DNA from 2 places in the Idiomarina sp. 017G genome. Region 1 is predicted to be linked to the other one. Evidence: predicted binding sites of a transcription regulator. Region 1 holds the regulator's gene; the other holds the start of a gene.
What was found. The regulator sigma-54, encoded in region 1, starts transcription at its own class of promoters, with help from an activator protein. The targets are predictions, from matches to a motif close to GTTGGCACGNNNNTNGNNT.
Positions count from the first base shown of each region.

Region 1 (7,361 bases):
ACTGCCTAGCCGAGAACATTCAGCGTCCGTATCAAGCGCTGCTAGTAAAATACTTTTTAATTCGCCTTTTGGGTCATCGGCAAACTGGTGATGATATTGCTCACGAAGTTTTTCATAACGTTCGACACGGCGTTTTAACATAGCCTGCAGCAAACAATCTTTGTTCTTGAAATGATAAAGCAAACCACCTTTGCTGATGCCCGTTGTCTGGCTCAAGGCGTCAAATGTAAGGTGCCCTGCACCCTCGGCAGCGACCAATTGATCTGCGGCATCCAGAATGACGTCTCTGTTGCTGGGTCGCCCTGCGCCTTTTTTCTCTACCATGGTGTATTCACTTTACCTACACTTACTTTATCAACCGTCTGGTTGGTATAGTAATTATTTTTGTAATAAAATACAAGATTTACCTGTGTACGGTAGGCAGAGTTGTACCGAATGACGTATTATACAGGGCAAAAGTACAACGCCAGAGGCATGACCATGAAACAAGTCACCCAGAACTTTCGGCTACTGGGCGAACAAGTACTGGATATCGAAAAGAAGGCGATTGAAGGCCTGTATCAATATTTGGATGATAATTTCGATGCCGCCTGCCAAACTCTGTTTAATTGCAAAGGCCGCGTTATTGTCACCGGCATGGGTAAATCCGGTCATATTGGCGGGAAAATAGCTGCCACACTTGCCTCAACCGGCACACCAGCGTTTTTTGTACATCCGGGCGAAGCCAGCCACGGAGATTTAGGCATGGTTGCGGCTCAGGATGTGGTCATTGCGATATCTAACAGTGGCGAAACGGCCGAAGTGCTGAATATTATTCCGGTCATTAAACGTCTGGGCGTGCCCTTAATTTCGATGACTGGCAAACCAGGCTCCACTCTTGCCCGACTGGCTGATACTCATGTTTGTATCGCAGTTGAACAAGAGGCCTGTCCGCTCGGGTTAGCCCCCACGGCTTCTACAACAGCAACTCTTGTCATGGGCGATGCGATGGCGGTTGCCCTGCTCAATGCCCGCGGCTTCACCGCCGACGACTTTGCACTATCACACCCCGGCGGTTCGCTGGGTAAACGCCTGCTATTACGGTTACATGATGTGATGCACACTGGCGAGCGTGTCCCGGTTATTCCAGCTGACGCTATTATTAGTGATGCGTTACTGGAAATGTCGCGTAAAGGCTTGGGTATGACCGCGATAGTTGATGAAAACCAACGTCTCGCCGGCATTTTTACAGACGGTGACTTACGTCGCATTCTGGATAACCGAATCGATGTCCATAAAACTCCGATAGCTGAAGTTATGACCCGCTCCTGTATTACTGCGAACGAGGACATGCTGGCCGCTGAGGCATTAAAACTCATGCAGGACCGAAAAATAAATGGGCTGATAATTACCAACGACGATGGACAGCCTTGTGGCGCAATGAACATGCATGACTTACTGCAGGCGGGAGTGCTTTGATGGAATGTATTAATACCTGGTACGGCGACATTGAAAAAAGCCTGTTTAAACGTTTTTCCGAAATAAAGCTACTGGTTCTGGATGTCGACGGGGTGTTTTCCGACGGTCGCATATACTTAGGCAATGATGGTGAGGAACTGAAAGCGTTTCACACCCGGGATGGCTTTGGCATGAAAGCACTGAAAAAATCAGGTGTTGAAACGGCAGTCATTACCGGACGAACGTCACGCATTGTTGAACACCGTATGGAACATTTAGATGTCGGCTTTATTTATCAGGGACAGAACGATAAAACAGCCGCTTTCGATGAGCTACTAACAAAGTTAGGCCTTAGCGCGGAGCAAGTTGCTTATGTTGGAGACGACACCCCCGATTTAGCTTTAATTAAAGCGGCGGGTCTGGGGATTGCAGTCCAGGACGCTCACGCATCGGTACAACAACAGGCCGATTATATTTCACGCTGCCATGGTGGACATGGTGCCGTGCGCGAAGTCTGTGATTTAATCATGCTCAGTCAAGGGCAACTGCACCTGGCTACAGGAGCCAGTGTGTGAGCCGACGCGTTACTGTCATTCTAATTTTATTATTCGGTGCCGGGCTATTGCTTGTCTGGCGCCCTTTTAGTGATGATGCTGATGGTAACAACGCGGCGACAACACGCACTATGCAGCCCGATTTTACCGCTTTTGGGCTGGAGACGCGTATTTTCGAAAGTGACGGTTTACTGGCTCACAAGATAAAATCTGAGAAAATGTCTCACTATAACCAAATTGGTCTGACCGAACTTAAGCGTCCGGTTTACACGGTCTTTTCTGAACAAGGCGAAGAGCTTTGGGAAGTCAGTGCCGCGCAAGGCACTTTCTACGACGATCAAACCCTGATTTTAGAGCATGATGTTGAAATACTTGCTTTAGAGCCGGATACTCACATCGAGCAAGTGTTAACCGAGTACCTGATTGTTGATTTAAAAAATGAGTCAATGAGCACAGAACATCCTGTAAGCATTCACGGACCACGACTATTAATTCGGGGTAACGGTATGACTGCGGATCTGAAAGCTGAACGAATGGAGCTAAAAAGACATGTTAAAACGATTTTCCAGCCTGCTGAGTAAACTGATCCTGGTTGCCTTAATACCCTCAGCGGTTATGGCTCAGGGCAAGTCTGACTTTAGTAAACCCATGGAAGTTGAGTCGAGTAAGGAAGAGCTTGATATTAAAAATAACCGCCTGGTTTTAACGGACAACGTTATTATTCGTCAGGGCACCTTATTAATCCGCGCCGATCGACTAGAAGCATCCGCCAGCGAAAGCGCCGAGCAAGCAGATATTTTTATTGCAGAAGGCACTCCTGCTACTTACAGCCAGACGCTGGACGACGGCAATGAAATTAACGCTGAAGCAAAAAAAATCACCTATTTTCAGTCGGAACAGCGACTGGAGCTTAGTGGCGACGCTCGCATCTCTCAAGGTAGCAGTAGCTCAAGCGGCAGTTTGATTACTTATGATTTGAATAAACAAACGGTAACGGCAAGCAGTTCAGGTGAAGAAGACAGCCGTGTTATCACTATTTTTACACCTAAACCAAAAACCGATACCGACGAAAAAAATAACGAGAACCCTTAATATGGCAACTTTACGAGTCAAACATTTAGCCAAAAGCTACAAAAGCCGACAAGTCGTTAAAGACGTTAGCTTGGAAGTAAGTCAGGGGCAGGTTATTGGTTTACTGGGCCCCAACGGTGCAGGTAAAACCACAACCTTCTATATGATAGTCGGTTTGGTTAATAGCGATAAAGGTCAAATTCTGCTGGATGACAATGACCTTACCTTACTGCCAATGCATGAACGGGCACGCCGGGGTATTGGGTATTTGCCACAAGAGGCGTCCATTTTTCGCAAATTGACCGTGCGCGATAATCTGATGGCTATTCTGGAAACTCGTAAAGAACTGTCAACCAACGAGCGTGAAGAACAGCTTGATGCTTTGCTCGAAGAGTTTCATATAGGCCACATAGCAAACAGTCAGGGCATGAGTCTGTCCGGCGGTGAACGTCGTCGGGTTGAAATTGCCCGAGCCTTAGCCGCAGAACCTACGTTTATTTTGCTGGACGAGCCTTTTGCCGGAGTTGACCCTATTTCGGTTATTGATATTAAAAAGATTGTTGAACATTTAAAGCAACGTGGTATTGGTGTACTTATTACTGATCACAACGTTCGCGAGACATTGTCTGTTTGTGAACACGCTTATATTGTCAGTCATGGTGAGCTTATTGCCAGTGGGGATGCAGAAAGTATATTATCGAATCAACAGGTTAGAGACGTTTACCTCGGTGAGCAGTTCACCCTATAACGTGATACCGGGACAGTCATTATGAAGCAAAGTCTGCAGCTAAAAATTGGTCAGCACCTGACCATGACGCCACAACTCCAACAGGCTATCCGCCTGCTGCAGCTTTCCTCGCTCGATCTTCAGTCAGAAATTCAGGATGCATTAGACAGCAACCCGCTGCTGGAGGTTGAAGGTGAAACGAGTAACGACGCGGACCAACCCGAAACTCGCAATATTGAAGAAAGAGACGACAGCCAACGGGAAACATCCGACGTTATAAAAACCCAGGAAATGCCTGACGAACTGCCGGTCGACAGCAGTTGGGACGACACCTACTCCAGTCATACCCCGGCCAACGGTGCAGCCTCTTCAGGTAAATCCTTTGACGGCGATTTTGAAGTCTATCAAGGCTCTACCAGCGAGTCTTTGCAGGATCACCTGCTTTGGCAAATGCAACTTTCTCATTTTTCGGAAGAAGACACCGCCATAGCTGAAGCCATTATTGAAGCCATAGACGACAATGGCTATCTAATGGTTGATGTTAATGAAATTATCGAAGCTGTGCGCCTACCCGAAGTTGAGGCAGAAGAAGTCTGCATGGTGCTTAAGCGTATTCAGCATTTCGACCCAATAGGTGTCGGCGCACGCAGCGTCAGTGAATGCCTTGCCATTCAATTACGTCAACTAAGCGACGACACTGAATACAAGCAGGTTGCTCTATGCTTAGTGACTGAACATATGGACTTACTTGGCAGTCGCGATTTTCGCACCATTCAGCGTAAACTGAAGCTATCGGAAGACGATTTACGTCAGACTATGCGATTAATTCAACAGTTGCACCCGCACCCGGGGGAGCAAGTTGCGCAGCAACCCGTTGAATATGTTATTCCCGATGTGGCCGTTACTAAAAAAAATGGTCGTTGGATGGTCGAATTAAACCCGGATAGCGTACCTAAACTAAAAGTGAACGAAGAATACGCGGCCTTGAGTAAAGCAACAAAGTCAGTAGCCGACAGCCAGTACATAAAAAACCATACGCAAGAAGCGCGCTGGTTCATAAAAAGCCTGGAGAGCAGAAACGATACGCTGCTGAAAGTGGCCAATTGCATAGTACAACGCCAACAGGGCTTTTTTGAGCATGGTGAAGAAGCTATGAAGCCAATGGTTCTGAACGATGTTGCAGAAGCCGTGGATATGCATGAAAGTACGATTTCACGCGTAACGACACAAAAATACTTACACTGCCCAAGTGGCGTATTTGAGTTGAAATATTTTTTCTCAAGTCATGTCAGTACAGAGGGCGGTGGCGAGTGTTCAAGCACGGCAATACGTGCTTTAATTAAGAAGATGGTCGCTGCTGAAAATCGCAGTAAACCGTTAAGTGACAGTAAGATTGCTGAACTGATAGCCGAACAAGGTATCCAAGTAGCAAGAAGGACAATTGCGAAGTATCGGGAATCGTTAAACATTCCATCATCGAGCCAACGCAAAAGTCTTTTGTAACTTTGTTAACTGCAGAAGGAAGACGTTATGCAAATTAATTTGACCGGTCATCACATCGATATTACCGAAGCTCTGCGTGACTACGTGGACACAAAATTTGCCAAGCTGGAAAGACATTTTGACCATATAACTAATGTTCACGTCATCCTAAATGTTGAAAAAACGATTCAAAAAGCGGAAGCTACGCTGCACGTGAATGGCGGTGAGCTTTTCGCCGACGCAAAACACGAAGATATGTACGCGGCCATCGACGGTTTAATTAATAAACTGGACCGTCAGGTGATTAAACACAAAGAGAAAATGAAACAACATTAATCCATGCAACTGAGTGAATTGTTAAGCCCCGACTGCACCAAGTGTGCAGTCGAGGGCGCAAGTAAAAAGCGACTACTTGAAACCATTAGTCAAATCGTAGCCCCTAAGCTGTCTGGCATTACCCGTCATGACATTTTTGAGAGCCTGTTAAACCGTGAGCGTTTAGGCAGTACGGGAATTGGCTTAGGTATCGCAATTCCTCATGGCCGCTTACCTAATGCGAATCATCCGGTAGCGGTATTACTGACCTTAGACGAACCTATCGAATTCGATTCTATTGACAACCAGCCTGTCGATATTATCTTCGCGCTTCTGGTGCCGGAGTCAGAGCACGAGAACCATCTACAAACATTGGCCACAGTGGCCAGAAGAATGAACGACAAAGACTGTACTCGCGCACTGCGCCACGCAGATTCTGATAAAGCGTTATATCAATTATTTGTGGGCGAAGGTGAGCAGTCGCCATGCAACTGATCATTGTTAGTGGTCGCTCCGGCTCAGGTAAGACAATTGCTCTGCGCGTACTGGAGGACTTAGGCTTTTATTGCGTTGATAATTTACCCATAAGCCTGCTACCAACTCTGGTGCATGCAGTCATAGAGCAGTATCAAAAAATAGCCATTAGCATTGATGTTCGCAACTTACCGGAGCACTCCGAAGAGCTACTGGACTCTCTGAGCTTTTTGCCAAAAGGCGTTGAACCGGAAATTCTGTTTATTGACTCTGACGACAACACCTTACTAAAGCGTTTTGGCGAGACTCGTCGCCTGCATCCGTTATCGCAAAAAGAACTGCCTCTGCTAGAAGCGCTTCAGGCCGAACATAAAATGCTTGAACCCATTATGGAACGCGCAACCTGGCGCCTGGACAGCAGTGATTTATCGCTGCACCAATTAAGCGAACAGGTCACTGAGCGGGTGCTGGGACGAGCGGATAAAAAGCTGATTATTGTGTTTCAGTCTTTTGGCTTTAAATATGGTTTACCCAAAGACGCTGACTTTGTCTTTGATGCGCGCATTTTACCTAATCCGCACTGGCAACCCGAGCTTAAGCTGCTTACCGGTCTGGATACCGACGTGCAGATTTTCTTTCGTCAGGAACCTTTGGTGACTAAATTTATTTATCAGCTAGAAAACTTTCTTGATACCTGGTTGCCACACTTCCAGCGCAGCAATCGAAGCTACCTGACCATAGCTACCGGTTGTACCGGTGGTCAGCACCGCTCGGTTTATATTTCTCAGCAGTTAGCCGAGCGTTTTGAACAGAAAGCTGTAAAAGTTCAGGTAAGACACCGGGAACTGAAAACCCATGGATAAAGTTTGCAGAAAGCTAATTATTCGCAATAAACTAGGCTTGCACGCACGTGCGGCAACAAAGTTAGCGCAATTAACGCAGGAATTTGAGTCAGACATTACTGTCACTCAGGGTGAGCAATGCGTTAACGCTGCCAGCGTTATGTGCCTGATGCTACTGGCCAGTCAACAGGGAAAAACTGTTGAAGTCTGTGCCGAAGGAAAAGACGCACAAGCAGCACTGGATGCCGTTAGTGCTTTGTTTGAAGATCGCTTCGAGGAAGACGAGTAAGCATGATTGCAGAGCTTTCCGACAAAGAATATGCCATGCAGCGCATTCAGGAGGTTAACTCCGCGCTATCCGATGGCATGTTCGTTGCTGCACGCCGTATGCTGCATAATATGCCGGCATGCGACGTGGCGTTGCTGTTGGAATCCTCACCCCCCAAAAGCCGTTCCATT
Region 1 covers NZ_SNWT01000006.1:94,271-101,631, reverse strand. The annotation lists gene DEU30_RS09250 (TetR/AcrR family transcriptional regulator) at 1-324, opposite strand, end outside; gene DEU30_RS09245 (KpsF/GutQ family sugar-phosphate isomerase) at 481-1,458, shown strand; gene kdsC (3-deoxy-manno-octulosonate-8-phosphatase KdsC) at 1,458-2,012, shown strand; gene lptC (LPS export ABC transporter periplasmic protein LptC) at 2,009-2,572, shown strand; gene lptA (lipopolysaccharide transport periplasmic protein LptA) at 2,541-3,083, shown strand; gene lptB (LPS export ABC transporter ATP-binding protein) at 3,085-3,810, shown strand; gene DEU30_RS09220 (RNA polymerase factor sigma-54) at 3,832-5,292, shown strand; gene hpf (ribosome hibernation promoting factor) at 5,320-5,607, shown strand; gene ptsN (PTS IIA-like nitrogen regulatory protein PtsN) at 5,611-6,081, shown strand; gene rapZ (RNase adapter RapZ) at 6,072-6,923, shown strand; gene DEU30_RS09200 (HPr family phosphocarrier protein) at 6,916-7,191, shown strand; gene mgtE (magnesium transporter) at 7,194-7,361, shown strand, end outside.

Region 2 (7,361 bases), on a different contig from region 1:
AAGTCCTGAATACTCTGGCTCATCTCTTCGTCCTGCTCGCGAATAGAGTCCATCAACTGGCCTTCGATGTTGGTATCCAGATAGTTCATAATATTGGCTGCCGCTTTCAGGCCGCCCATCTTCGCCGCTTGAGCACCAGCCTGACCGGCAAATTGTTTTTCCATAATTTCGTTCAGTTCCTGCAAGGCTGCAGGCTGAACTTCTTCTAAGTTGGCTATTCGCATCATTAAGTCCAGACGTACTTTGTCCGGGAACTGCGCCATAATTTCGGCACTTTGTTCAGGGTCAAGGTAAGACAGGACAATAGTCTGAATTTGCGGATGCTCGTTACGGATAATAGTGGCTACCTGCTTAGAGTCCATCCACTTCAGTGAATCAAGACCTTTCGAGCCGCCGCCCATGACAATCTGTTCAATCAGGTTACCGGCTTTGTCCTCACCTAGTGCGGAGGTCAGTGCCTTACGCACAAACTCTTCACTCTTGAAGCCAATATTGGTGAACTTCTGAATGTCTTCCAGGAACAAATGGTGTACAGCGTTCACTTTGTCCTGGTTAAAGTCTTCCAGGCTCGCCATGGCCATGCCCACTTTCTGCACCTGTTTAGGTTCCAGGTGTTTTAGAATCTGAGCCGCATCTTCTTCCGATAAGCTAAGCAGTAAAATAGCCGCTTTCTCAACACCTTCTAAAGTGTCGACATCAAACTCAACCTTACCGCGCTTAGTTCTAGTATCTTGATCAGGCATCTTCGTTCAACCACGCTTTAACCACTTGTGAGGACAGCTCAGGCTCGTTGGCAACCAACGCGCGAACCGCTTTTAACAAGTCTTCATCTTTGTGCAAGTCAGGTAGTTGCAGGCTACCATCAGCCCCAAACCCAACTGCACTCTCATCAAACTGTGAGGATAACAGATCAATGGTTTCGTCGCCCATCGATTCCTCATCGGAAAATGCATCGGCATCATCTTCCACACCCGATTCCGGATTCATCAGTTTCTTCAGCATTGGACGAACCACCGCCAGAATCAATACCATAATAACCAGTGCGCCCATCACCAGACGGAAAGCTCGCCAGAACCATGGCTCTTCCCACACAGGCGTCTCGCCGGCACCTAAGTCAGGCAACTGCGCGAACGGTACCGATACGACTTCGATGCTGTCACCACGGTTAATATCAAAGCCTAAACCACCTTGCAGCAAACGGCGAATATTAGCGATTTCTTCAGCGCTACGCGCTTGTGTTTCGCCTTCACCCGCTTCATTAGTTATTGCTTCATGGTTAACCGCAACAGAAACACTCAAACGCTTAATGGTACCGGTTTGGTTCCGGGTATAAGTGACTGAATTATCAAGCTCATAATTACGGGTTGCTTCACGGTGGCTGCTGCCATTAGTGCCGCCACCTGCAGTTCCTGCTCCGGCTTCTTCCGGAATGTCAGACTCTAAAGGAGGTTGATTTGTGAGTGCTCCGGGAATACCACCAATGGCGCTACCGACAGAGCGGTTTTCAACCGTCATTTCACTGCGAATAGCCGGCATATCAGGGTTAAATTGACGCTGAGTTTCTTCACGCTGAGTAAAGTCCATAGTCACGTCAACCTGTGCGGTATAGTTGTCATAGCCCAGCACGGGAATCAAAATACTGTCTATTTTTTCTAAGTAGGCCTCTTCGCGTTTTTGTTCAATTTGATACTCACGCGAACTTTTAGCCGCCAGTGCACTTTGCGAACCAGAATTAAGCAGACGTCCGGCCTGGTCAGTAACGGTTACTTGCTCAGTACTGAGTCCGGTCACCGAAGAGGCAACCATGTCAACAATAGAGGCCACTTCTTCTTCGCTTAACGAGGTGCCACCGCGCACATTCAGCATAACCGATGCTTTGGGTTGTTTTTCGCGACGGGCAAAGACATTTTCTTTAGGTACAGCAAGCAAGACTCGTGCAGCAGAAACCTTTTTCATTTCCTCAATAGCACGCGCTAACTGAACTTCACGGGAATGAATAAGACGTTCACGCTCCAGTCTTTGACTAACACCAAAGCCCGGTTCGCTCATTAGTATTTCGGAGCCGTTATTGGTCGAGTTACCGTAATCAACACCAGCACGAGTCAGCTGCAACTTAATAGCATCGTAGTTTTCTTCCGGTACTGAAACCGTGTTGCCTTCCACCTGGTATTCAATGCCGTTTGCATCCATGTAGTCGAGGGTGCTGATCAACTCCTGCGTTTCTAACTGACCTAATGGACGATAAGTTGACTCTTGAGCCCACAACATAATAAAAACAGCAATAGCAACACAGATAGCCAGCGCCAGCACGACAATAACCTGGCGCAGCATGTCAAAGTTACCCAGCATCGTCATAATGCCGGTTTTCTCACCGCCGTCTTCATTACCTGAACTGTTGTTATCAGGTAAGTCAGTATCTTGTACCATTAAATCTGTTGATTCAGCCACGACTTATATCTCCAATGATGCAGCGGTTATACCGGCATTGACATTATTTCTTTGTACGCATCAACCACTTTGTTGCGCACCTGAACCGTTGCCTCAAACGCTATACTCGCTTTCTGGCTGGCTATCATGGTTTGTTCAAGGGTGACATTCGGGTCACCGAGTTCCATGCGAGTTTTTAAATCACCTGAGGTTTGCTGCAGTTCGTTAACGTTATCCATTGCGCTTTTCAGCATATTGGAAAAATCAGCCTGAGCGGTATTGCCTTGCAGGGCGTTCACATTCGTAGGCTGATCACGCTGGGAAGCCTGCGTGGCCATCGATTGTAACTGTTGATAAAGTGCGTTTGCTTCCACTTTCATAATTAACCCCGTCAAAAATTCATCACTGACTTTATTTAAGGTTAGTCATGCAAACAGAATGCCAACTTTTGGTCGCATCGGTAAGATACAAAGAAAAGCCCTGATAAACAGGGCTAATGGTAATGGAGGAGGTATTTCAAGACCGTATTATGAGCCGGTCAGAGTCAGCCCCTGCTCTCGTATTTTCGCCAGCTTGTAGCGCAAAGTCCGTGGACTAATACCAAGCTCATCGGCGACAGGTTGGCGTTTTCCCTGATGACGTTGCAACGCATCTTTGATAATTTGGTATTCCTGATGGAAAAGCGACTCATCGAGGTTTTCCGACTTATCTTCAGGCGTCTCTATTTGTTCAGGAAACACGCTAGCGGTTTCCACCGCGTCGTTCAGTTCCAACATAAGATCCTGTGGCTGAATTTCTCCATCGCGATGTAATACCAGAGCTCTTTGCACTACATTTTCCAGCTCCCGAACGTTGCCCGGCCAGGAATAGCGCATTAACTGTTGAACTGCTGCAGCGGAAAAATTCACAGGCGTTTTAATACCAGAGCGCTGTTTATGTCGCTGCAGTAAATTTTCTGCCAGGGGAACGATATCCGCGGGTCGCTCTCGTAGAGACTTCCAATGCAGGGGAAACACGTTTAGTCGATACATTAAGTCTTCACGTAATAGCCCTTCGCGCACCGCCTGTTGTAAGTCTCGGTTAGAGGTAGCTATTAACCGGACATCCAACTGTATGGTTTTACGCGAGCCCAGACGCTCCACCTGCCGCTCCTGAATAACCCGTAATAATTTAGCCTGCAAGTGCATAGCCATTTCAGTCACTTCGTCCAGCAGCAGAGTACCGCCCTGAGCCAGTTCAAATTTACCGGGAGAAGACTGATTAGCGCCCGTAAAGGCACCTTTCTCATAACCAAATAACATGGATTCCAGCATGTTTTCAGGTATCGCTGCGCAGTTAATGGCAATAAAGGGCCCGTCTGAGCGATCCGAATGCTGGTGAATATAACGCGCCAGCACTTCTTTACCGGTACCGCTAGGCCCAGTGACCATTACGCTTGCTTCACTACCCGCAACTTTTCGTGCCATAGCCAGCACTGCCTGGCTGGAGCCTTCTTCTGCGACAGGCTCAATATCGTTAATTGCACCGTCGGGCAAATAACGCTGCACCAGTGTTTGTAGCTTTTCAATTGAAAACGGCTTAGTCAGATAATCGACAGCGCCTTCACGCATAGCAACGACTGCGTCATCCACCTTTGCAAAGGCCGTCATCATAATAACCGGAATGTCGTATTGCTGATTATTCATGCTACGCAATAACTGTAAGCCATCAATTCCCGGCATTTGCACATCGCTGATAACCAGCGCCACTGACTCTTTTTTTAGAATAAGTAAGGCTTCTTCGCCGTTAGCGGCTTCCAGGCACTGACAATCAGCCAGTTCCAGCGTATCGATAATCGCTTCACGCAGCGATACGTCATCTTCAACAACCAATACTTGTCGCTCAGCCATAACGTACCTCTTTCATTATATTTTCTGACCACTCATATACCGGCAGCACTAAGGTAAAACGACTGCCTTTATTTGGCTGGCTTTCCCAGTCAATTAAACCGTTGTGTGCTTTTATCACCGTTTGGACAACCGCCAGACCTAAACCAGTACCGTTCGATTTTTCAGTGAAAAATGGAGTGAATACACTGTCTTGTTTTTCAGCCGGAATGCCGCAACCAGAGTCAATAACAGAAACTTTCCAGTTACCATCATCAACATCGGTTTTTAATAGCACTTCCTGTCCGGGCCGGCTGGCATCAACAGCGTTGTTAACCAGATTCTGCATTGCCCCGATCAGAGCGGTTTGATTAGCTCGTAACACCACACCAAAGTCAGGATCAATACAATTGATTTTCACCTGATGCTGCTCAGCGTAACTTTCTGTGTTCATCAGCACTTGCTGGATCAGGCTATTGGTACTGAGCTCTTCTAGCATGGGTTGCTCACCGCTTTTGGCAAACAACAACATGTCGTTGACCTGTTGTTCCAGCGAATGCAAACGGGAAAGTAACTTATCGGAAAAACGCTGTTGTTTGACCGCAGAAATACTGCCCTGCTTTAGGTTTTGCGCATAAAGAATTGCGGCAGACAGAGGCGTTCTTATCTGATGTGCCAGCGAAGCCACCATTTTTCCCATGGAAGACAAACGCTGCAAATGACCGATGCGGTTTTGCAGACGCCGCGTCTCGGTCAGGTCTGTCAGCACAATAAGCTGCCCTGGCTTTTCATTCACAACTGAGGTGTCTAAACGAACCCGTCTGCCGTTACGCAAAGACACTTCGTGCCAGTCATCCGCTTTGGGAGCAAAAAGTTCACTCACCAGTTCACGCCATAAAAACTTTTTCAGAGGGTGTCCTAAAAGGCTCGTGGCATTGTCATTGCAATAATCCACGACCCCATGACTGTCCAGTAAAATAACAGCGTTGGGCATGGCATCAATAATTTGATGGTAGGTGGCCATACTGACATCTCCAATTAACAACTATGGAGAAGCTAATGCAAAATAGATGCCAGTATAATTCTCTTTATTTTCAGTTAATTACGTAGCTTTTGGATTGTCAAAAGACTGACGCTTTGAATTTAATCTTTCTGAATTCCGTACTTTTTCATTTTCTCAACTAAGGTTGTACGGCGCATACTGAGTAAATCGGCCGCTTTAGCAACTACCCAGTCAGATTTATCCAACGCCTGCGCTATCATTCCCGTTTCAATTTCAGTTAGCATATCTTTCAAATTGACCCCGTCATCGGGCAACTCAGAATCAGCAGCACTATGTGTGTCGTCATCAAGTTCTTCATCTGACTCACTGAAAATGGCACTCAGCGCTTCGCGCTCCAGCATTTCTTCGGGGTAATCTGGAGTTGGTGCGTCATGTTCAATATGCTGATATTTTGGAGGTAAATCAGGCACGTCAACCAGACTATCGGGGTGCATTATAGTCAGGCGTTCTATCAGGTTAGTCAATTCCCTTACGTTACCCGGCCAACGGTGATAGGACAACGACTCCAGAGCACGCTCAGTAAAACGCACCCCTACGCCCCGCTCCTTTTTAAAACGCTGGGTCAGTTCTTGCAGCAGTAAAGGTACGTCTTCCTGACGCTCGCGCAGAGCCGGAACCTCAATAGGAAAAACATTTAAGCGGTAATACAAATCTTCACGGAATTTACCGTCAATAATCATTTGTTCCAGTTCGCGGTGAGTCGCCGCAACCACTCGTACATCGGCAATAATACTTTTACTGCCACCCACACGTTCGAAGGTCCGCTCTTGCAAAACTCGTAGCAGCTTTACCTGCATGGGCAATGGCATATCGCCAATTTCATCCAGAAACAAGGTGCCACCCTGAGCCAGTTCAAAACGACCTTTGCGCGCACCTATGGCACCGGTAAAAGCCCCTTTTTCATGCCCGAACAATTCACTTTCTAATAAGTCACCCGGAATTGCACCGCAATTCACCGGCACGAAAGGCCCGTTACTACGTCCGGACAAATCATGAACACCGCGAGCCACAACTTCTTTACCTGTTCCTGACTCTCCCAGAATCAGAACATTCGCTTCTGTTACCGCTACCTGTTCAATCAACTGACGTACATGTTTCATTGTACGCCCGTTACCAACTAAGGTTTGCTCCAGCTTACCTCCGCCCGGGTGTCGCTTTCTTGCCGCTTTAGCAGGCATTTGCTGGTGATAAGCCTGACAGTAATGCAACATATTCGATAAGCTGGCGTAATCAAAAGACTTTTCCAGAGGGCCAATAACATTCGCTTTCTGTAACGCATTGTGCTGATCATCTGTGGCACAGATAAAAGGTAGATGCGGCGCATCGCCGGCTAATTGATGCAAGTTCTCAATGCCATTACCAGCAATCACACAGAGAGCATCAGCAGCACGAAGCTTTAGAGTGTCTGAAGGAGATATGACTTCAACGGTTTCGCCAATAAAGGTCAATACCGTTTCAAAATGCTGACGACGCTCTGGTTGCTGTTCAACCAGGTAGACTGTTCTTGTTTTTGTCATAGACGAGTTTACCGCAACGTCCTATTCCACACTTCCTAACACAAACGTTTCACCCGCACTGGACAGGTACCACTGCTCTTGTCCATCGGCAATCCTTGACTCTGCGTGTGAAACCCACTGATAGAATACATTGCGATGTACTCTCGCTGTTAATCCTCGTTGCATCACAATATAAGGAACACCCTTTTTCATTGTGAGCGGATGTTCAGAACTTAATACCAGAGTATCACCGATATTGGTTGTTAGCAGTAATAATTGCTGACCATTTTCTTCTAATTGACGCCAGTCGACAACAACAAAGGGCGTATCTTCAACCGTAATCTTAACTTTTTCGGCAGGTGTTATTAAAAAATACTCACCGCCTTCAACCACTAAAACGGACGCAAATAGTTTTACCAATGCAGAGCGCTTTATCTGGCTTCCCTGATAAAACCAGTCGCCATTTGAGGCAATATGAATAGGGATCTCACCACAATACGGCGGATCCCA
Region 2 covers NZ_SNWT01000011.1:54,961-62,321, reverse strand. The annotation lists gene fliG (flagellar motor switch protein FliG) at 1-743, opposite strand, end outside; gene fliF (flagellar basal-body MS-ring/collar protein FliF) at 736-2,427, opposite strand; gene fliE (flagellar hook-basal body complex protein FliE) at 2,475-2,807, opposite strand; gene DEU30_RS12470 (sigma-54 dependent transcriptional regulator) at 2,955-4,316, opposite strand; gene DEU30_RS12465 (ATP-binding protein) at 4,309-5,316, opposite strand; gene DEU30_RS12460 (sigma-54 dependent transcriptional regulator) at 5,436-6,872, opposite strand; gene DEU30_RS12455 (DUF1285 domain-containing protein) at 6,894-7,361, opposite strand, start outside.
Region 2: fliE (flagellar hook-basal body complex protein FliE) is a predicted target of sigma-54. The motif match lies at 2,855-2,873, and genes of this name have one in related genera.